One region of the Pseudoalteromonas sp. 1181_04 genome, then DNA from elsewhere that is predicted to be linked to it. Evidence: predicted binding sites of a transcription regulator. Region 1 holds the regulator's gene; each other region holds the start of a gene.
The links. Region 1 encodes MetJ, which represses methionine synthesis genes. Its sites were predicted from a motif close to TAGACGTCTAGACGTCTA; they were not measured.
Positions count from the first base shown of each region.

Region 2: metE (5-methyltetrahydropteroyltriglutamate--homocysteine S-methyltransferase) is a predicted target of MetJ. The motif match lies at 1,666-1,683, and genes of this name have one in related genera.
Region 3: metA (homoserine O-acetyltransferase MetA) is a predicted target of MetJ. The motif match lies at 2,964-2,981, and genes of this name have one in related genera.

Region 1 is NZ_VXCS01000010.1:76,792-83,937, forward strand. Features, by position in the region: gene priA (primosomal protein N') at 1-103, opposite strand, end outside; gene rpmE (50S ribosomal protein L31) at 337-549, shown strand; gene FW757_RS10000 (malic enzyme-like NAD(P)-binding protein) at 1,114-2,355, shown strand; gene metJ (met regulon transcriptional regulator MetJ) at 2,465-2,785, opposite strand; gene metB (cystathionine gamma-synthase) at 3,021-4,283, shown strand; gene metL (bifunctional aspartate kinase/homoserine dehydrogenase II) at 4,290-6,635, shown strand; gene FW757_RS10020 (penicillin-binding protein 1A) at 6,717-7,146, opposite strand, start outside.
Region 2 is NZ_VXCS01000015.1:61,082-68,227, forward strand. Features, by position in the region: gene metE (5-methyltetrahydropteroyltriglutamate--homocysteine S-methyltransferase) at 1-1,466, opposite strand, end outside; gene FW757_RS13800 (LysR family transcriptional regulator) at 1,756-2,643, shown strand; gene FW757_RS13805 (ElyC/SanA/YdcF family protein) at 2,696-3,460, shown strand; gene FW757_RS13810 (Nif3-like dinuclear metal center hexameric protein) at 3,495-4,247, opposite strand; gene FW757_RS13815 (hypothetical protein) at 4,398-4,763, shown strand; gene FW757_RS13820 (HPP family protein) at 4,797-5,270, opposite strand; gene FW757_RS13825 (TetR/AcrR family transcriptional regulator) at 5,370-5,951, shown strand; gene FW757_RS13830 (amidohydrolase family protein) at 5,998-7,146, opposite strand, start outside.
Region 3 is NZ_VXCS01000030.1:29,348-36,493, reverse strand. Features, by position in the region: gene ettA (energy-dependent translational throttle protein EttA) at 1-1,102, opposite strand, end outside; gene FW757_RS20115 (porin family protein) at 1,378-1,965, shown strand; gene FW757_RS20110 (DMT family transporter) at 1,986-2,879, opposite strand; gene metA (homoserine O-acetyltransferase MetA) at 3,047-3,994, shown strand; gene FW757_RS20100 (homocysteine S-methyltransferase family protein) at 3,984-5,051, shown strand; gene metH (methionine synthase) at 5,062-7,146, shown strand, end outside.

The DNA.
Region 1 (7,146 bases):
CACCGACTTTAGGCATCACCGATAAACCATCGAGTTGCTCTGGAATGCGATAATCAAAGGTGCGATGCAACGGTACTTTTATAGCAACTTCAACAAAACTCATAACAACCCAAACAAGAACGAATAAGGGAGTTAATGTACTAAAATTATGGCTGAAAACCTACCTGCAAATACCTTCTTTAAAACTTTTGTTCATTTTATTAGCAAAAACGACATTTAAAGCTTGTAGCAAGTGGGGTTGTTGCTTAGAATACGCGTCCTAAATAATTTGTTTTAACGACGTATGGTGCCAGACTCCGGGTTTGGAGAGCGATGCGGCCTTAACTAGAGGTTTCTATGAAAGAAGGTATTCACCCTAAGTACGAAGTAATTTCAGCATCATGTTCATGTGGAAATAAATTCGAAACTCGTTCTACTCTGTGTAAAGACATTCACTTAGACGTATGTTCTGCGTGTCACCCGTTTTACACTGGTAAGCAAAAAGTTTTAGACACAGGTGGCCGTGTTGATCGCTTTAACAAGCGTTTCGGTTCACTTAGCAGCAAGTAATTCTTGTTGTTTTGTCGGAAAAAGCACCTTAGGGTGCTTTTTTTTATGCCTGCTATTTATTAAAAACACCGCCTTTTAGTCTTTATTTCTTGCTCTAGTGCTCCAGCTTTACGCATTCATTATGTTGTGACTATTTCCCACTTTTATATCCAGTATAGCGAGTAAATAACAGACAAATAGTGATTTGTTGACTATATTGTCATTCTCGTTAAAGCGATAAATTAAACGTTTTTGTCGGTAAAGTTAGGTCTTTTGCGGTTAAATGTTGTTAACGTCTTACTTTGATGGTTTTTAGTCATAGGTCATTATTTTTGCTTTAAAGCGTTGCATAATGAGCATTTTAAGATGGGTTTTTTGATGCTTTGTGGCGTTTTTATAGCCGAAAATTGAAGCTTTTTTGCAAAAAATGCTGACAAAACGCATAAAATTAACGGATATAGCATATAACAGGATAGACCTGATATTGCTTGAATTTAATTATAATATAGGTATCGTTCCCTATAAGATATAAGAACTGCTTACTCTCACTTTCAACTTAACTTACTTGCAGGATAAAATCGCGTTATGTCAGACTTTCGTGAACAAGCTTTACATTACCATTCGCACCCCGTTCCAGGAAAAATTAGCGTTGAGCTTACAAAGCCAGCTGAAACCGTACAGGATCTTGCACTCGCATACAGCCCCGGTGTTGCAGAACCGGTACGTGAAATAGCTGCTGATCCCGCTAATGCCTACAAATACACCGGTAAAGGCAATATGGTTGCGGTTATTACTAACGGCACCGCTATTTTAGGTTTAGGTAACTTAGGTCCATTGGCTTCAAAACCGGTTATGGAAGGTAAAGCGTTATTATTTAAACGCTTTGCGGGTCTAGATTCGATAGATATTGAGGTGAAACACAATACCACCGAAGATTTCATCAATACAGTTGCTAACATCGCTGATACGTTTGGCGGTATTAACTTAGAAGACATTAAAGCGCCAGAGTGTTTTGAAATAGAAAAAGCATTGATCGAGCGTTGTAGCATTCCAGTGTTCCACGACGATCAACACGGTACCGCGATTGTAACGGCTGCTGGTATGATCAACGCACTTGAAGTACAAGGCAAAGAAATCGAAGATGCGATTATCGTTTGTTTAGGAGCCGGTGCCGCAGCGGTTGCGTGTATGGAGCTACTGATCAAGTGTGGTGCATTGCGTGAACATATTTACATGTTAGATCGTAAAGGCGTTATTCATACTCGTCGTGATGATTTAAACGAGTACAAACAGTTATTCGCTAACAATACAGATAAGCGCACACTGCAAGATGTTATTGCTGATGCCGATGTATTTGTTGGTGTATCTGGCCCGAATTTACTTTCTCCTGACGATCTTAAGTTAATGGCTGATCGACCTGTAGTGTTTGCCTGTTCAAACCCAGATCCAGAAATCTCACCAGTGCTTGCTCATGGTGCTCGCGATGATTTAATCATGGCAACGGGTCGTTCAGATTATCCAAACCAAGTTAACAACGTGCTGTGTTTCCCATTTATTTTCCGTGGTGCGCTAGATGTGCGTGCAAGCAAAATTAATGATGAAATGAAAATTGCTGCGGTTGACGCTATTCGTAGCATTGCTAAAGAACCAGTACCAGCGGAAGTATTAAAAGCGGCGGGTGTTGAGACACTTGAATTTGGTGCGCAGTATATTATTCCAAAACCGATGGATCCGCGTCTATTACCGCGCATTGCCAAAGCAGTAGCGCAAGCGGCAATTGATTCTGGTGTTGCACAAATTGATATGCCGGAAAACTACATGGAGTAGCTGCTTCGCTGCAATTGGTAATGGCACAATAATAAAAACCTCAGCAACTTACGTTACTGAGGTTTTTTTGTAGCCAATTCCTGAAGCAGGAATATATACAAATGATAACTTAATCTTCGTTGAGTACAGGTACTTCGAGACCCATCTCAAGCATGATTTTTTTCACTTCTTCAGGCACTTTCTCTGGATTATCTTTACGTAAATCTTCATCGTTTGGCAGTGGTTGGCCAGTAAATGCGTGTAAAAATGCTTCACAAAGTAATTCGCTATTTGTTGCATGGCGAAGATTATTAATTTGACGACGAGTGCGCTCATCAGTCAAAACTTTTAATACATTTAGCGGGATCGAAACGGTGATCTTTTTAACTTGTTCTGATTTTTTCCCGTGTTCTGCGTATGGGTGAATATATTCACCATTCCATTTAGCCATAGGATGTATCGTTGCCTCAGGTTGTTAATTGTTTGCGCGACCTTTTGCAGCGCAAAGATGGCGAAATTCTATCGTGTTAAAAAAGATAGTCAAATACTTGTTTTTTAGCCATCTAGAGGCTTAAATGTTTTTACTTCTAATCTTGCGGCTAAAACCGCATAAATGCTTTGACTTATTAAATTTGATCCTCTAACCTTTTAGACGTCTAAACATCCATTTAATTGTAGGTGACGGTATGAGTCAAAAGAATAAAGCAACCATTGCAGTACGCAATGGTATTGATGCAGATAAACATCACGGCGCGGTTGTGCCTCCCATTCATTTATCGACCACCTACTCATTTGCTGATTTTGATAAAAAGCGCCAATATGATTATGGCCGTAGCGGCAACCCAAACCGTGATTTACTCGCTGAAACGCTCGCTAAGCTTGAAGGTGGCGCTAAGGGGATTATCACTGCAACGGGCATGGCTGCGGTGCATTTAGCTACTCAGCTGCTAAACAGTGACGATACCTTAGTGATCCCACATGATTGCTATGGCGGTAGTTACCGCTTATTCACCTCACTTGAAAAGCGTGGCTTATTAAAGTTAGTGGTTTTAGATTTAACTAAATCTGAAAATCATCAAAAAATTCTTGAGATAAAACCAAAGCTAATTTGGATTGAAACACCGAGTAATCCTATCTTACGGTTAACCGATATTAAAGCGATCACCACGATTGCTAAGCAGTGCGGTGCGTTGGTTGGTGCCGATAACACATTTTTATCACCTGCTTTGCAAAACCCAATTGAGTTTGGTGTTGATATTGTGGTGCATTCGACCACTAAATATATTAACGGTCACTCAGATGTTGTTGGTGGTGCGGTGATCGCCGCTACCCAAGAGTTGGGTGATGAGCTTGCTTGGTGGGCTAATAACATTGGCATTACCGGTGCCCCGTTTGATAGCTACTTAACGTTACGTGGTTTACGTACTTTGAATGTTCGTTTACGTCAGCATCAAGAAAATGCCTTTATTATTGCCCAATATCTAGAAAACTCCCCTTATGTAAGCCAAGTATATTACCCTGGATTAGTATCTCATCCACAGCATGAACTCGCTAAACAGCAGCAACGTGGTTTTGGTGGCATGGTAAGCTTTGATATCAAAGGTGATATTAATGATGCTGCAGAATTTTTGACCAGCTTAGAAGAATTTAGCTTAGCTGAGTCATTAGGTGGGGTTGAGAGTTTGATTTGTCACCCTGCAACTATGACCCACGCAGGTATGGAGGCAACTGCTCGTCTTGCTGCGGGAGTAGGTGATACCCTGATCCGTATTTCGGTGGGCATTGAAGATGTAAAAGATTTAATCGCTGACTTAGATCGTGTATTCAATAAAGTGAAACCAGGTCAAGCTCAGCACGGCGCAAAAGTAATCGCTTCCTCTGTTCAACAACAAGATGATGAGCAATCAAACTCATTTAAACTGACTCCTGCACATACGGCTTTGTGGTAATAAAAAATGGTAAATATAGTTCATAAATTTGGTGGTTCTAGCCTTAGTTCTGCAGAGCGTTATCAGGCCGTAGCAAATATTATTCTAGCCCATACGGAAGCCGGTGATTGTGTGGTGGTATCCGCAGCCGGTAAAACTACCAATACGTTAGTTACGTTATGGCATAGTTACCAGCAAGGTGATCAACAGGCAGTGAGTGATATTTTATTGCAGCTTGATAATCATCAACGTACTTTGATCGAGCAGTTATTGAGTCCAGCAGCGCGACATACGGCATTAAACGTATTAGAACAAGAGCTAGCCTTAATTGCACAGCAAACTCAACAGCAAAGCTTACAGGAAGCCGCATTGCTTGCTCACGGTGAAGTTTGGTCGGCACGATTATTGGCTAGCTATTTAAAACAGTTAAATGTTGCAGCTCAAGATGTTGATGCTCGTCAATTGTTTACCCTTAATGATGGGCAATTATTACATCAAAAAAATCAACAAGCCTGTGCCGAGTTAATTTCAGCCAATTGCATTAATATTGTTACTGGTTTTATAGCCGCTGATTGCCAAGCAAATACCGTTACTTTGGGGCGCAATGGCAGTGATTACAGCGCGACTTTGTTAAGCAGTTATTGTCATGCTAGTCAGGTATCAATTTGGACTGATACCCAAGGGGTGTTTAGTACCGACCCTCGTAAAGTAAAAAAAGCGATTAAGTATTCTAAAGTATGTCGTGGCCAAGCAAACTTACTGGCGCGTTTGGGCAACCCAGTGTTACATGCTAAAACTCTCTCGCCATTAAAAAATACTGATATCAAGTTAGTCGTTCGCAGTAGTTACGACAGCGAAGCTAGCGCGACAGAAATTGTCAAAGAAGGTTACAGCAAAGCTAAGCGTTTTATCACTACCTTAGAAAATATTGATTTACTGCGCATTGATCAGCTGCGTGGCGGTGAAATTGGCGAATTAAGTCAGCTTATTCAACACAGCTTGCATCATTTTATTAAAAACGGCGATACCTACTTACTAGTGCCGGCAGCAGCGACTCATCAGGTGGTGAGTCATTTGCAAGGGCGCGCTAATATTATTGAGTCGAACTTACATGGTTGCGCTGTTGTGGCGCCACGAAATGATGTAGCGCAATTATTTGAACAAGCAACGCAAGTGCTTAGTGAGCAAAGTTTAGTGCCGCGCTTTAGCCATCAAGACGCAGACTACATATTACTACTAACGGATCAATCTATTGATAGTGATGTATTGAGCTTATTGCATGATAAGCTGATTAACAAAGGCCAAGAGCTTGCCATTATTGTTGCTGGCCTTGGTAATGTTGGTGAAGTATTTATTGAGCAACTAAGTCAGCAGCTTAATCGTTTGCAGCAACACTTCAGCGTTAAGCTGGTTGGTTTATTACGCTCGCGCTCTATGTTGTTCAGCCCAAGTGGTATCGTGCTTGAGCAATGGCAGTCACAGTGGCAAAACGAAGCAATAGATTACCAAGAAGCTGATTTACTGACACGTATCAGCGAACTCGATTACGAACACAAAGTGCTGATTGATATTACTGCTAGTGAAGCGTTTAGTAAGCTTTACCCGGCGTTTGTAAATTTAGATTGTCACCTGATCAGTGCTAATAAATATGCGGGCACTGCAAATAATGACTGGTATCAAAATTTACGCCGTAATTTAGCTGAACGTAACTTATTATGGCGTTATAACACCAGTGTTGGTGCGGGTTTACCAATTAATTTTGCGTTAGCTGATTTACAAAACAGTGGCGACAGTATTACCCATATTGAAGGCGTGTTCTCAGGCACTTTATCGTGGTTGTGTAGCAGTTATGATGGCAGTGTGGCGTTTTCCGATTTAGTGTTGCAAGCGCAAAAAATGGGTTACACCGAGCCTGATCCACGGGAAGATTTATCTGGGCGTGATATGCAGCGTAAGCTATTAATTTTAGGGCGTGAATTAGGGCTCACCTTAGAGCTTGATGAGATTGGCTTAACACCGTTGATGCCAGAGCAACTAGCGCAAGGTGATTGGCAGTCTTTTTTAGCTAATAAGCAGTTGCTTGATGACTTTATTGCTGAAAAAGCGCAGTTAGCTGGCAAAGAAAACAAAGTACTGCGTTATACCGGTGCGTTAACAATTGCTGATGGCAAAGTAACCGCTAAAGTCGGTTTGGCTTATGCAACACAGGGTGATGCCTTAGCTAACTTAACTCCAGGTGATAATATCTTTGTTATCAACAGTCAGTGGTATAGCGATAATGCGTTGGTGATCCAAGGTCCTGGTGCAGGCAAAGAAGTTACCGCAGCAGGCGTGCATTCTGATTTATATTGGTTAATACAAAACTTAAAATGAGCTCTGAGTTTGTAAAATAAAAAAAGCGCCGATTGGCGCTTTTTTTATGTAGCAGCGATTTTATATCGCGATAGAGTAATATTAAAACAGCTCTTCTTCTGTTTTAGTTTCTTCTTCAAAAACGTTTTCTACATGCTGCATCACATACTTAGTGGGCGAGGTGCCTTTTTCAAAGTATTCAAAGCGACTAGTGTAATCGTTCTTTTGACTCAAGAGTCCCGTTGCTAAATCGATTCGTACCGACACTAATCCTTCAGGTGGCTCGATTGGTGCTTCTGGCTTATCTTTGAGTGCTACTCGCATAAAGTCAATCCATGCTGGTTGAGCTGTTTTAGCACCAGATTCTGCACCAGAGATCTGGGTATTATCCATGTTGTTATTATACGTCGAGCGACCAAGCGGGTTACCTGGATTATCAAATCCAACCCAGACCGAGGTCATAACATTACGGTTAAAGCCGCTAAACCAAGTATCGACAGAGTCATTAGTAGTACCCGTTTTACCGGAAAGA
Region 2 (7,146 bases), on a different contig from region 1:
CGCTCCGCTTCGCCGTGCACTAACACATCTAAATCAAGCGCCTCTTGCTCTTCAACAGCGTAGCGAATTTCTGCTTTCATTTGCCTTTGATAATCATCCGCAGATAATTCACCGGCTTTATAATCACGGCGTGCTTGACGAATTACTTGAGTTTGTGGAAATGATCCTATCGTGGTGGTCGGCAGTAGCGGTAAATTAAGTGCTGCATGTTGTTTTTCAATACGTTGAGCAAATGCATGATTACGCTTACCGTCTTTTGCGGTGAGTGCAGTTACACGCTGTTGTACAGCTGTATTATTTACACGAGTAGAGGTTAAGCGTGCTTTAATAGGTGCTGAATAAGCAACGAGCTCACTGATATCATTGCTTTCAAGCGCGGCTTTTAATAATGACAGCTCTTGGCCTTTTTGTTTTGCAAATGCAAGCCATGAACAAAGTTCATCATCGAGCTTTTCTTCTTGCTCTAAATCAACCGGTGTATGCAGTAAAGAACAAGATGGGGCAAGCCATAGATTATCACCGCGCTTTAGCGCAATGTCTTTTATGCTATTAAATACAGCCTCTAAATCAGTACGCCAAATATTACGGCCATTTACTACGCCTAATGATAAAACTTGATCTGTACTTAATAATATATCTAGTTTTGCAACATCAACATTTGTTGCAACACAATCAAAATGTACGCCATCAACAGGGTAACCTGCAATATCATCAAAGTAGGCAGTGACTGAGTCAAAATAACTAGCAAGTAACAACTTCACGCCTTGACCTGCAAGTGCACGAAAGCTTGTTTTTAATGCCTCTTGATAATCTTCAGTCAGCTCTAAACCTAATATAGGCTCATCAACCTGTACCCATTCAATCCCTTGCTGCGCTAATTTAGCGAACACGTGTTGATAAACAGCTAATAGTTTTTCAAGTAAGCTAAGTTTATCAAACTCCTCACCAGCACATTTTGCTAAGTAAAGATAAGTGACGGGGCCGACCAATACTACTTTTGCATTGTGCCCCAATGCTTGTGCTTGAGTAACTTGCTCGAATAACTCAGTGCAAGTTAGTTGAAACTGCTGATCATGAGTTAGCTCTGGAACTATGTAATGATAATTAGTATTAAACCACTTTGTCATTTCGCTTGCTGCACATGAACAACCGCTTGGTGCACGACCACGCCCAATACGAAATAATGTATCAAGATCAATGCTACCATCCGCTTTTTGATGACGCTTGGGCACTGCGCCAATCAATAAAGAGGTAGATAACACATGGTCATACCAAGCAAAGTCACCTACCGGTAATAAATCAATCCCAGCATCTGCTTGAAGAGCCCAATTTTCTGCCCGGATCGTCTTACCTTGATCAAGCAACTGCTCTTGGCTGATTTTACCAGCCCAGTATGATTCTACTGCAAATTTTAGTTCACGCTTTCTACCTATGCGAGGAAAACCTAAGTTATGTAATTGTGCCATGTTGAAATTCCCTTCCAGCTGTTTAGATAGCTAAAACCATAAACCTATACCTGACATCAAACAATTGATGCTTCCTCAGTTTCAACTTGAGGTAAATTCATGGAAATGATTTTTTGCAAACTCAAAAAACACAATGACATCGCTGTCAAATATGATGCTATAGTAGACTTGTAAATTTCACGTAAAAAAACGGGGTTTATAGCCATCTAGACGTTGATGCATCTTAATTTAAGGCGTATTATGGCTGTAATCTGAGTTAAACTCACCTTTACCATGAGAATTATTAAAGATGATTGATGTAAAACACTTAAAGACCATCGCAACCTTGAAAGAAACCGGTTCTTTGGTAAATACTGCGCGCGAATTATTTTTGACTCAATCCGCTTTATCTCATCAAATCAAAGATTTAGAAAACAAGCTTGATTGCCAACTATTTGAACGTAAAACTCAACCGGTGCGCTTTACCCCACAAGGTATGCTATTACTTGAACTTGCCAGCGAAGTACTCCCGCGTGTTGAAGCAACCAAATGCCGTTTAAAAGAAAGTCTTAATCAACCAATTTCACAATTACGACTCAGTGTTGAATGCCATGCTTGTTTTCATTGGTTATTACCAACAATTAAAGAATTCAATAACTTTTGGCCTGATATCAAAGTTGATTATGAGCGCGGCTTTAGTTATGACGCTATTCCTGAGCTGCTCAGTGATGAATTAGATTTAGTACTCACTTCAGACATTCGTGAACCAGATAAACTTGAATACGCACATTTATTTGATTTTAAGCTTAAATTAATTGTTGCCCCAGATCATGAACTAGCGAAAAAAGCCTATGTAACGGCGCTTGATTTGAAAAACGAGACGATTATTTCATACCCTATTCCACGAGAGCGTCAGGATATCTTCAAACATTTTATTCAAAATGCACGTTTTGATGGCACCTTGAAAACCGTAGATCAGGGCTTGCTCATTTTTCAGCTTGTCAGTGCCGGAATGGGGGTTGCAGCATTACCGGATTGGTTAGTAACACCATATGAAAGCCAAGGACTCATTAAGTCGATTCCATTAGGCGCGCTGGGATTAACCCGTCCAATGTATTTAGCCATGAAAAAGAATATGAAAGATAACCCAGTGTATCGCCACTTTTTAAATACCTGTAAGTTAAATAACGGTCGATAAAATAGGTTTAACCCAGTAGCATACAGAAAACCCCTTTATGTGTGCTACTGTGATGTTTGAACTGAAAAAAATCCTCGGTGCAATGCTAATGCCATTGCCTCTGTTTGCTCTACTGTGCTTTGTTTGCTTATTAATCGCACTGCGTACCAAGAAAGTCAGCATATTTATTGGTTTAATCGCAATTACCAGTTTATTGCTGATCAGTACCCCTTTTATTGGTCAAAAAATAATTGCTCCAAATTCACAGTTAAAGTATGTTTTTGATACAAATAAACAGCCGATACTCGATAAAATAGTGGTACTTGGTTGTGATATAAATCCTAACCCAAAACTTAACGCCAATAGCCAACTTGGTAATTGTGCTAAAAGCCGCCTAATCGAAGGTATGCGCTTAGCATATGTGTACCCACAAGCTCAACTCATTGTTTCAGGTGGCGGTTACAATAAAGTGACCAACAGTAGTTTGATGCAACAAACCGCGATAAGTTTAGGTATTGATGCGCAGCGTATTAAACAAAATCCTACGGCTATGGATACCGCCGATGAAGCACGGCTTTTAGCACCTGCTCTAGTTGATTTTAAAGTTGCACTGGTAACTTCGGCAAGTCACATGGCACGAGCAAAAGATCTATTTAATAGCCAAGGCGTTGATGTTATTCCAGCCGCCACTGACTTTCATGACTTTAGCGAATGGCCTACCCATAAACAGTATATTCCAAGTGCTGATGTGCTATTAGCGGTGACCCGTGATTGGCATGAAAGAATAGGCATGTTTTTGATAAGTGTGCGCCGCTGGATTGATCCAGAAGCGCTTTAAGGTCTAACTCACTTAAAGTGAATTAGCTGGCAACTCAAACTGGGTTGTCTATATCAATGAAGGTTACATCAAAACCATGTTGCTCAGCCAATAACTCACCGAGCGCTTTTATGCCATAGCGTTCGGTGGCGTGATGGCCTGCGGCAAAAAAATCGATCTTTTGCTCACGCGAACTGTGAATGGTCTGCTCTGAAGCCTCGCCTGTTAAATAGGCATCAATCCCCTGGCTAGCAGCCAAATCAATATAACCTTGACCACCTCCAGTACACCAAGCGATGGTCTCAATTAGCTCATCACGCACTAGACTCACTAAAGGTTCACGAGCAAGCACTGTTAATATTTTTTGTGCAAATTGCTCACCACTCATTGGGATTTTTAAACGCCCTTTGACTGCGACACTATTTGCTACAGGCTCCAAACCATCGAGTATTTCTAAATCAAGTAGCTGTGCTAATTGCGCGTTATTACCGATTGATGGATGCACATCAAGAGGTAAATGATAGGCAAATAAATTGATATCATGATTAAGTAACGCAGCTATGCGACGCTTTTTCATACCGGTAATAGGTTGCGCTTCACCTTTCCAGAAATAACCATGATGAACTAATATTGTGTCTGCGCCATGCGCAATTGCAGCATCGATTAATGCTTGACTGGCAGTGACACCTGTAACAATTTTTTTTATCTGTTCACGTCCTTCGACTTGTAGCCCATTTGGGCAAAAGTCTTGAATAGAATCAGGTCTTAAAATGGTATTTAGTAATTGGTTAAATTCTCTGCGCTGCATTTTTTTATTCCAGATTAGCGTTAAATTTTGTGCAAATTTTGGCGTTTATAGGGCTAAAATGGAAGGAAAATCGCAAAAAATTGAAAAGTAAGTCAAAAATAGGTATAAATAAATATTCTCAATCTGTGTTTACAACGTATAGGGCCTCTGATGAGCAAACTAGACAAAACAGAAGTATTAAATGCCTTTGAAGCAGCATACCAAGCAGCCAATGGTAAGAAACCTGAAATCACCAGCAAACCTGGTTGGTACAGCATCGACGGCGGCAAAAACTTGCGCCTTGCAGAAGTTGCTGAATTAACAGAGCAGCTAACTTCAGGCGATACGTCTGCACAACCTGCAGCACCTGCTAAGAAAACTAAAACTAAATCAGCAGTGCCAGCTAAAGCAGCTGTTAAAAAAGCACCATTTACTATAACAACAGCTAATGAAGAAGGTTACACTGCCGAAGAGTTTTGGATTGTGTACCTAGCTAAAAAAGATCACGATTGCCGCTTACCTCGCGGTGTTGTGTAATAACTTTAGACTCGTAGCATAAAAAAACCGCTTTTAAGCGGTTTTTTTATGGCCAACAACGTTGAGTTTTGTATTCAACCACCCTGATATATACCCACAGATAACAATAAACACGGTACCAACAAGAACTGGCATAATCAAAAAGTCCCAACTTTGACCACTGACCATAATTAAAATAGGGTTGGCCCCTGCTGCAGGATGTATGGTGTTAGTCAACATCATTGCGGTCACAGCTAATCCAGTCGCAATAGCAATACTGATCGGATCCACGCCTATAAAACTAATAAAAGCCAAACCTATCACGGCAGTGATGAAATGCCCTACAATAACATTTTTTGCTTTTGCTAAAGGGCTTTTTGGTACACCAAACACCAGCACCGCAGTTGCGCCAAATGGTGCCATAAGCCATACACCATAATTCCCTAAACTTTCTAAATATGCTAATACCGAAAGTGTCAGTGCAGAAAAGATACCCGCGATAACGGCTTTGTAAAATACATCATTCATTAATATTACTTCCTTTAGAGGTAGACCGACTTGTCTACATTTAGATGATAGACAAGTCGGTCTACTTATGTCAAGCTTACTTTTTGACTAGGAGCAACCATGGATAAACGTACCCAGATAATTAATACCGCACTCAGTGCGTTCTATCAAAGAGGGATCCATGCGGTAGGCATTAATGAAATACTTAAAGAAGCAGGTGTTGCAAAAAAAACGCTTTATAATCATTTCGTCAGTAAAGATGAGTTGATCTGTGCGTGTTTAGAGCTCAGAGATCAGCGCTTTAATCAGTGGTTGTATGAACAATTAGAAAACTGCAATACCCCCTTCGAAGTGGCTAATGCACTTTTTAGCGCACTCTCCGCTTGGATAGATAATAAAGTCTCTGAGCTTGGACCTTTTAATGGCTGTTTTTTTATTAATACCGCAGCGGAGTTTCCACACAGCGAGCACCCTATCGCGATGCTTTGCAAAGCACACAAAGAATCAGTTTTACAATTATTGTTCGATAAACTCTCACACACAGAACAACTTAAAGGTCAGTTAGAAAAAACCATACAGTTAGCACAATTATTAATGACCTTAAAAGAAGGTATGATCTGTCAGGCTAGAGTGACGCACTCCAGTAATACACTATTGCAAGACCCAGTATTATTACGCCAACTTATAGCAAGTAGCATATAAAAAAAGCGGCTGTTCAGCCGCTTTTGATTGGTTATAACACTAATAATTACTTATCTTCAAAGTACAATTTGTCGCGTGCTTTTTTGCCAACTTCATTCATAGTCGCGGCATCAAATAACCGACCGTTGATCATCGTATAATCAACTTTATCTGTATCACGAATATTAGTCAGTGGATTACCATCAATCACCATTAGGTCAGCAAGTTTACCGACTTCCAATGAGCCGATATTCTGATCAAGGCCGATGTACTTGGCCGGATCAAGCGTCGCCGCACGAATAGCTTCCAGTGGACTCATACCACCTTGAGCAAACATCCAAATCTCCCAGTGCGCTGCAAGGCCTTCGCGCTGACCATGTGCACCTAGATTCACTAAAACACCTAAATCTTGTAGCTCTTTTGCTACCCGTGCATTGTTAAAGTGATTATAGTGGTGATCGGGTGCTTTAACACGGCGCATTGAACGTGGTAATAATTGGTTTTTTGGCACAAATTTACTTAAGCGCGGGTGATTCCACACATCAGTCTTATCATACCAATAGTTTTCTCCCCAGATGCCGCCATATGCCACACCAAGTGTTGGCGTGTAGCCTACATCACTTTGTGACCAAAGCTGCTTGATATCATCATAAATATTCGCCACGGGAATTGAGTGCTCAATGCCCGTATGACCATCAACCACCATCGTTAAATTATGCTGTAATAATGAACCACCTTCTGGCACCACCATCATTTCAAGCTCTCGGCCAGCTTCAATTACTTGTTGGCGTTGTTCACGTCGTGGTTGGTTGTATGATTTAACACTAAACGCGCCAACTTTCTTTAATCGCTCTAAGTGAAATTTAGCATCATCTAACGAATCAATGTGTGATGTATAACCTGGCATATTGGCACCATATAAAATAGTACCGGTTGAGAAAATACGTGGGCCTACAATAGTCCCCGCTTTTTGCATTTCGCTGGCTGTAAAAATCTCTGTTGTATCGTTTGATGGATCGTGAATTGTCGTGACGCCTAACGATAGGCCCGCTAAGTTTTTCCAATTTTGCTCAGGAATGATCTCATCGCTGCCTTGTGAACCATGCGCATGCGCATCAACAATTCCTGGCATAATTGTTTTGCCAGATACATCAATTACCTGTGCGCCTTTTGGAATGTTAATATCAACAGCTGTACCAACGGCTTTAATATGTTT
Region 3 (7,146 bases), on a different contig from region 1:
GCGTTGATTTACCTGCGCCATTGGCACCTATAATGCCAACAATTGCGCCTTTAGGCACAGTAAAGCTTAGATCATCAATTAACACGCGATCGCCAAAGCTTTTCTTCAAGTTTTTAACTTCAATAACTTGATCACCTAAACGTGGTCCAGGTGGAATAAATAGCTCGTTGGTTTCATTACGTTTTTGGTAATCAGACTGCTGCATTTCAGTAAATTGCGACATCCGCGCTTTTGACTTAGCTTGACGACCTTTTTGGTTTGAACGTACCCACTCAAGTTCTTGTGCAATTGATTTTTGACGGGCTTTTTCAGACTTTTGCTCTTGCTGCAGGCGCGCATCTTTTTGCTCAAGCCAAGAAGAATAATTACCTTCCCATGGAATACCTTCACCACGGTCAAGCTCTAAGATCCAGCCAGCTACATTATCGAGGAAGTAACGGTCATGGGTTACCGCCACAACAGTGCCTTCGTAATCATGCAAGAAGCGCTCAAGCCATGCTACAGATTCTGCATCTAAGTGGTTAGTCGGCTCATCGAGGATAAGCATATCTGGTTTTTCAAGCAATAAGCGGCAGATAGCCACTCGGCGACGCTCACCACCTGACAAGAATTCAATTTTAGCATCCCACTCAGGTAAGCGCAGGGCATCTGCGGCGCGCTCTAATACGTTGTCGATGTTATGACCATCGTGGGCTTGAATAATTGCTTCAAGCTCACCTTGCTCTTTGGCTAGTGCGTCAAAGTCAGCATCTTCCATCGCGTATTCGTTATATACTTCATCAAGACGGTTAAGCGCGTTTTTAACTTCGCTGACTGCTTCTTCCACAGTTTCACGAACCGTTTTGCTTTCATCTAGAATAGGCTCTTGCGGTAAGTAACCAATTTTAGTGCCCGGTTGAGGATATGCCTCACCTTCAAACTCTTGATCAAGGCCGGCCATAATACGTAGCAACGTTGATTTACCAGAACCGTTTAAACCAAGTACACCAATTTTTGCGCCCGGGAAAAAATGCAAAGAAATATCTTTTAAGATAGTGCGCTTAGGTGGCACAACCTTAGATACTCGACTCATCGAGAAAATAAACTTATCAGGTAAAACCATGGAAGGAGCCTTCAAATAATAATAAAAATTTCAATGTTGTATTGTAGTGGTTGATAGGTGAAACAGTCAACGCATGGCGTAGCTAGATTACGGACTCATTCTGGTCAAAGGAAAGAGCTAGCGGCGCTATTTAAAAACATTTTTCTTTTTTTAGGAATTAGTTATAGAAAGGATAATGTAAGTTTTTGTAAGCATTTGTTTTTTAAAGTAGGTTGTCTTTTTTTTGTGCTAGTTTTAAGGTACAGTTTATTTTCAAATAAATTAAAGGAATAAAAATGATTAAATCAACAGCTAGTTCAATACTATTTTTAACTCTATGCTCAACAAATGCATTTGCTCAAGATGATTATAATTATTATGCTGGGGTTGCAGTTAGTAGCCAAACATTAAAGCTAGATAATGAAAATAAGCTTTATAACAGTGGGGAATTCAAATCTAAAGTTCTTACTCCTTTTATTGGGTATCAATTTAACCAATATGTAGCCGTAGAGACAAGGTTCGGGTTTGGTAAAGGTGATGATAGCGAAGTTATTGCATCACAACCAATTACTATCACAGATGAGTATGAGCTAGATAATCAACAAGGACTGCTGTTAAAGCTTCAGTACCCTATGACACAAAGCTTCTCTTTATTTGCTACTGCGGGTTATTTTAATAGTAAGTTTAAAGTGCGCTCGAAATATGAGCAAAATAATTCTGCACAATATACTGCAGGGGATTATAGAGAAAATGGCGCATCATTTGGTTTTGGTGCCTCATATGCACTTAATCAAAATTGGCAATTGTCTGGCGAGTTTCAGTACTTCGACCAGGGCGATGATAAAAGTGAAGCGTTAACAGCTGCAATTAGCTATCGCTTTTGATAACCGATAACCGATAACTGTTAATTTGTTAGCAATACACCGACTCCCATTAATGCTAGCAAGCCGCCAGCTAGCATTTTATTGGTAACGGGCTCGCGCTTTATAAAACCAATGCTCATTACAATTAATGGCGCGGTTGCGAAAATCGTTTGTGCAATGGCTGGATCGGTATATTTAACTGCGCCAAGTTGAAGCCATAAACCAAGGAAAGTGCCTAAAAACACAGCCGCAAAAAACCATTGTTTGCCGCTAATTCCCCTTAGAGTTAGTGCTTGTTTAAATTCACTGCTTTTAAACACTGCAACAACTAAGGCCACAGTCATCGTACCGGCTGCTAATCTAATTAATGCCGCCCATAAGCTACTCATATGCTCATTATTGAGTGCGCCTTTAGACATCACCATACCGAGCGCTTGGCAGATAGCAGCTGCAAGGGCACATAAAACACCTTTGCGATAATGTTGATGATCAACCTGTGGCAATGTTTTTTCAGGCTTGATTGCTATTACTACGCCAATGGTTGTAAGTACAATACCGCACCATGCAAATGGCGATAAATAATGATTTAATAGCAGGATATTAAAAACCCCCACAAGGGCTGGAGCAAGGGACTCAATAACTAACGTGCGAGCAGGGCCAATATTTCGCAGCGCAGTAAAATAGGCGCTATCGCCAATCGCAATCACCCCGCCAGCAATTAGCCAAAGCCAGCTTGTCAGATGATGTGGTAGTGCAGCGTCTTGAGTAATCGCAATAGTCGCTAACATCATGGCACTTGCTAACACGCCTTTACTGATGTTTAGCTGCATAGGCGTTAAGTGATGGCTAAAACCTTTATATAAAATGGTCGAAAGCGCCCAAACAATAGCTGCTAATATAGCAAAAAGTTCTCCTAAGCCTAGCCAATCAATCACGTTTACCACCTTAAAATAAAATCAACAGGCGCATTATGGCGAGCGGTTTTTAGAATGCAAAAAAATAGCTAAAATAAATTCATTTGGACATCTAAACATCTAGAGGTTGAAATTTCCAGCTATCCGTTCATAATTAGCCATTGGTTAATTATGCCTTGGAGATGAGTATGCCTATTACCGTTAAAGATGAATTGCCCGCAATTGCGAAGTTACGTCAAGAAAACGTATTCGTAATGCCAAAAAGCCGCGCTAAAACCCAAGAGATCCGTCCGATGCGCTTGGCGATTTTAAACTTAATGCCTAATAAGGTAGAAACCGAGGTGCAATTTATTCGTTTGCTCGCTAATTCACCCTTACAAGTGAATGTAGAGCTACTACGTTTAGACACTCATCGCAGCAGTAGCAATTCAGAGCAGCATTTAGACACTTTTTATCGTTATTTCTCTGAAGTGAAAGACAACAATTACGATGCATTACTCATTACCGGCGCACCATTGGCACATTTAGAATATGACGATGTAGCCTACTGGGATGAACTAAAAGTAATTTTAGATTGGGCGGAGCAGCATGTAACCTCAACATTATTTTCGTGTTGGGCGGCTCACGCGGGTTTATTTCATCATTATAATCTAAAGCGTGAACTAAAAGAAAATAAGCTCTGTGGCGTGTTTACCCATAAGTGTTACTTTGAACATGGAGCCTTAACGCGTGGTTTTGACGATACCTTTGTAGTGCCGCACTCGCGTTATGGCCATATTGATATTGAAAAAATTAACGCTTGTGATGATTTAGTGGTGCTGGCAGGTTCAGAGCAAGTAGGCGCTTACTTAATAAAAAATAAATCTGGCAGCCAAGTGTATATTACCGGGCATCCTGAGTATGATGCAGACACTTTAAAAGGCGAATATCAGCGCGATTTAGAAAAAGGCCCTGATGCGCCATTGCCTGAAAATTACTTTCCAGAGAACAACCCTGATAACGAACCGTCGAAAACTTGGCAAAGCCATGCCTTTTTACTGTTTTCGAATTGGTTAAATTATTATGTGTACCAAACCACACCCTATGATATTAATTTAGTTAGCCAAGCCGTAAGGACTAACAACTATGCCGAATAATTTAGAAAACAAAAGCGCCGAGTTAATTGAAGCGTTAAAACAGCGTATTTTAATTCTTGATGGTGCTATGGGTACCATGATCCAAGAACACAAATTAGAAGAACACGATTACCGTGGCGAGCGCTTTAAAGACTGGCATGTGCTAATTAAAGGTAATAATGATTTATTAAGCATTACACAACCAAAAATTATTGCTGATATTCATCATGGCTTTTTAAATGCAGGTGCCGATATTATCGAAACCAACACCTTTAATTCGACTACAATTTCGATGGAAGATTACGATATGGCCAGCATCAGCCGTGAAGTAAACTTAGAGTCAGCTAAATTAGCACGCAGTATTTGTGATGAGTTTACTGCTAAAAATCCAGCTAAACCACGCTATGTTGCGGGTGTTTTAGGGCCAACCTCAAAAACCTGTTCAATCTCACCGGATGTGAACGACCCCGGTTATCGCAATGTCACGTTTGATAAGTTAGTCACCGCGTATGTTGAATCAACCCTTGCTTTAATGGAAGGTGGTGTTGATTTAATTTTGATAGAAACAATTTTTGATACGCTTAATGCAAAAGCGGCTTCATTCGCGGTTGAAGAAGCGTTTGAACAAGCCGGTCGCAAATTACCTGTGATGATCTCTGGCACCATAACCGATGCCTCCGGACGTACGCTGTCAGGGCAAACCACCGAAGCATTTTATAATTCGATTCGTCATATTAAGCCAATTTCAATTGGTCTCAATTGCGCCCTTGGCCCAGATTTACTGCGCCAATATGTAGAAGAACTATCGCGTGTTTGTGAAACTTACACCTCAGTGCACCCAAATGCAGGCTTGCCTAACGAGTTTGGTGAGTACGATTTAGAAGCACCTGAAATGGCGCAAGAAATTATCGATTGGGGCAAGTCTGGCTTTATCAATATTGTCGGCGGTTGTTGTGGTACCACACCTGCACACATCAGGGCATTTGCGAAAGGGCTTGAAGGGGTTGAACCTCGGCCACTGCCAGAGCTTGAAGTGCGTATGCGCTTATCAGGCCTTGAAGCGTGTAACTTAAATTAAGGTAGCCGAGATGACACAAAAAATAGCAGTATTTACCAACGTTGGCGAACGTACCAATGTGACCGGCTCAGCCATGTTCAAACGTTTGATCATGGAAGAAGATTACGAAACCGCCCTCAACGTTGCCCGCGAGCAAGTAGAAAACGGCGCACAGGTTATTGATATCAACATGGATGAAGCCATGCTGGACTCAAAAGCCGCCATGGTGAAATTTTTAAATTTGATTGCCTCCGAGCCTGATATTTCTCGCGTGCCAATTATGGTCGACTCTTCTAAGTGGGAAGTCATTGAAGCGGGCTTAAAGTGTATTCAAGGCAAGGCAATTGTAAACTCAATCTCGCTAAAAGAAGGTGAAGAGCCATTTATTCGCCAAGCTAAAATTATTAAACGTTTTGGCGCCGCTGCAGTGGTTATGGCGTTTGATACCGACGGCCAAGCAGATACAGCCGATCGCAAGTTTGAAATTTGTCAGCGTAGTTACCGCATTTTGGTGGATGAAATTGGCTTTGCGCCAGAAGATATTATTTTCGATCCCAACATCTTTGCGGTAGCAACCGGTATTGAAGAGCACGATAACTACGCAGTTGAATTTATTGAAGGTACACGTCGCATTAAGCAAAACTTGCCACACTGTAAAGTGTCGGGCGGAGTGTCGAATGTATCGTTCTCGTTTCGTGGGAATAACCCCGTGCGAGAGGCTATTCACTCAGTATTTTTATATCACGCAATTCAAGCGGGTATGGATATGGGGATTGTTAATGCAGGGCAACTCGCTGTGTATGATGATATTCCAGCAGAGCTGCGAAAAGCGGTTGAAGACGTTATTTTAAATACCGACCCAGGTGCCGGTGAACGCTTAGTTGAGTTGGCACCAAAATACTCTGGCATGGCGCAAGCAGAACGCGTAGAGGATTTAGAATGGCGCACATGGCCGGTCGAAAAGCGCCTTGAACATGCTCTTGTTAAAGGCATTACTACCTTTATAGATGAAGACACCGAAGAATGCCGTGCTGCTGCCGATAAACCTATTCATGTGATTGAAGGGCCGTTAATGGACGGCATGAATGTGGTCGGCGATTTATTTGGCGCAGGTAAAATGTTCTTACCGCAAGTCGTTAAATCAGCGCGAGTGATGAAGCGCGCAGTGGCCTACCTAGACCCTTATATTGAAGCAGAAAAAGAAGAAGGTGCTACTAACGGTAAAATCGTGATGGCCACCGTTAAAGGTGACGTACATGATATTGGTAAAAATATTGTTGGCGTTGTACTGCAATGTAATAACTATGAAGTTATCGATTTAGGTGTAATGGTGCCTGCAGATAAAATATTGCAAACTGCCATCGACGAAAAAGCCGATATTATTGGCTTATCAGGCCTAATTACGCCATCTCTAGACGAGATGGTACATGTTGCCAAAGAAATGAAACGCCGTGGTTTTGAACTACCGCTATTGATTGGTGGCGCGACTACCTCAAAAGCGCATACTGCCGTTAAAATTGAGCCACAATATGACAAAGGCGTGGTGTATGTAAATAACGCCAGTCGCGCTGTAGGCGTGGTTTCTAACTTATTGTCGAAAGAGCATAAAGCTGAATTTTTAGCAAAAACCAGCGCTGAATATGTCAAAGTACGCGAGCAACAAGCGCGTAAAAAACCACGCTCAAAACCGGTTACTATTCAACGTGCCCGCGACAACGCCGCCAAGCTTGATTGGGATAATTACACTCCACCGGTGCCGAAAAAGCTGGGCGTGACAGAGTTTAAAAATGTCTCGATAGCCACTTTACGTAAATACATAGACTGGACGCCATACTTTATGACCTGGTCAATCGCCGGTAAATATCCGCGCATAATGACCGACGAAGTGGTTGGCGAGCAGGCGCAAAGCTTATTTAAAGACGCCAACGACATGTTAGACGATCTTGAAAAGTCAGGCAGTTTGCAACCGCTTGGCGTAATTGGTTTATTCCCAGCTAACCGCGTGGGTGACGATATTGAAATATACACAGACGAAACTCGCTCTGAACTATTAACCACGTCGTGCCACTTACGTCAGCAAACAGAAAAAACCGACTTTGCTAACTACTGCTTAGCT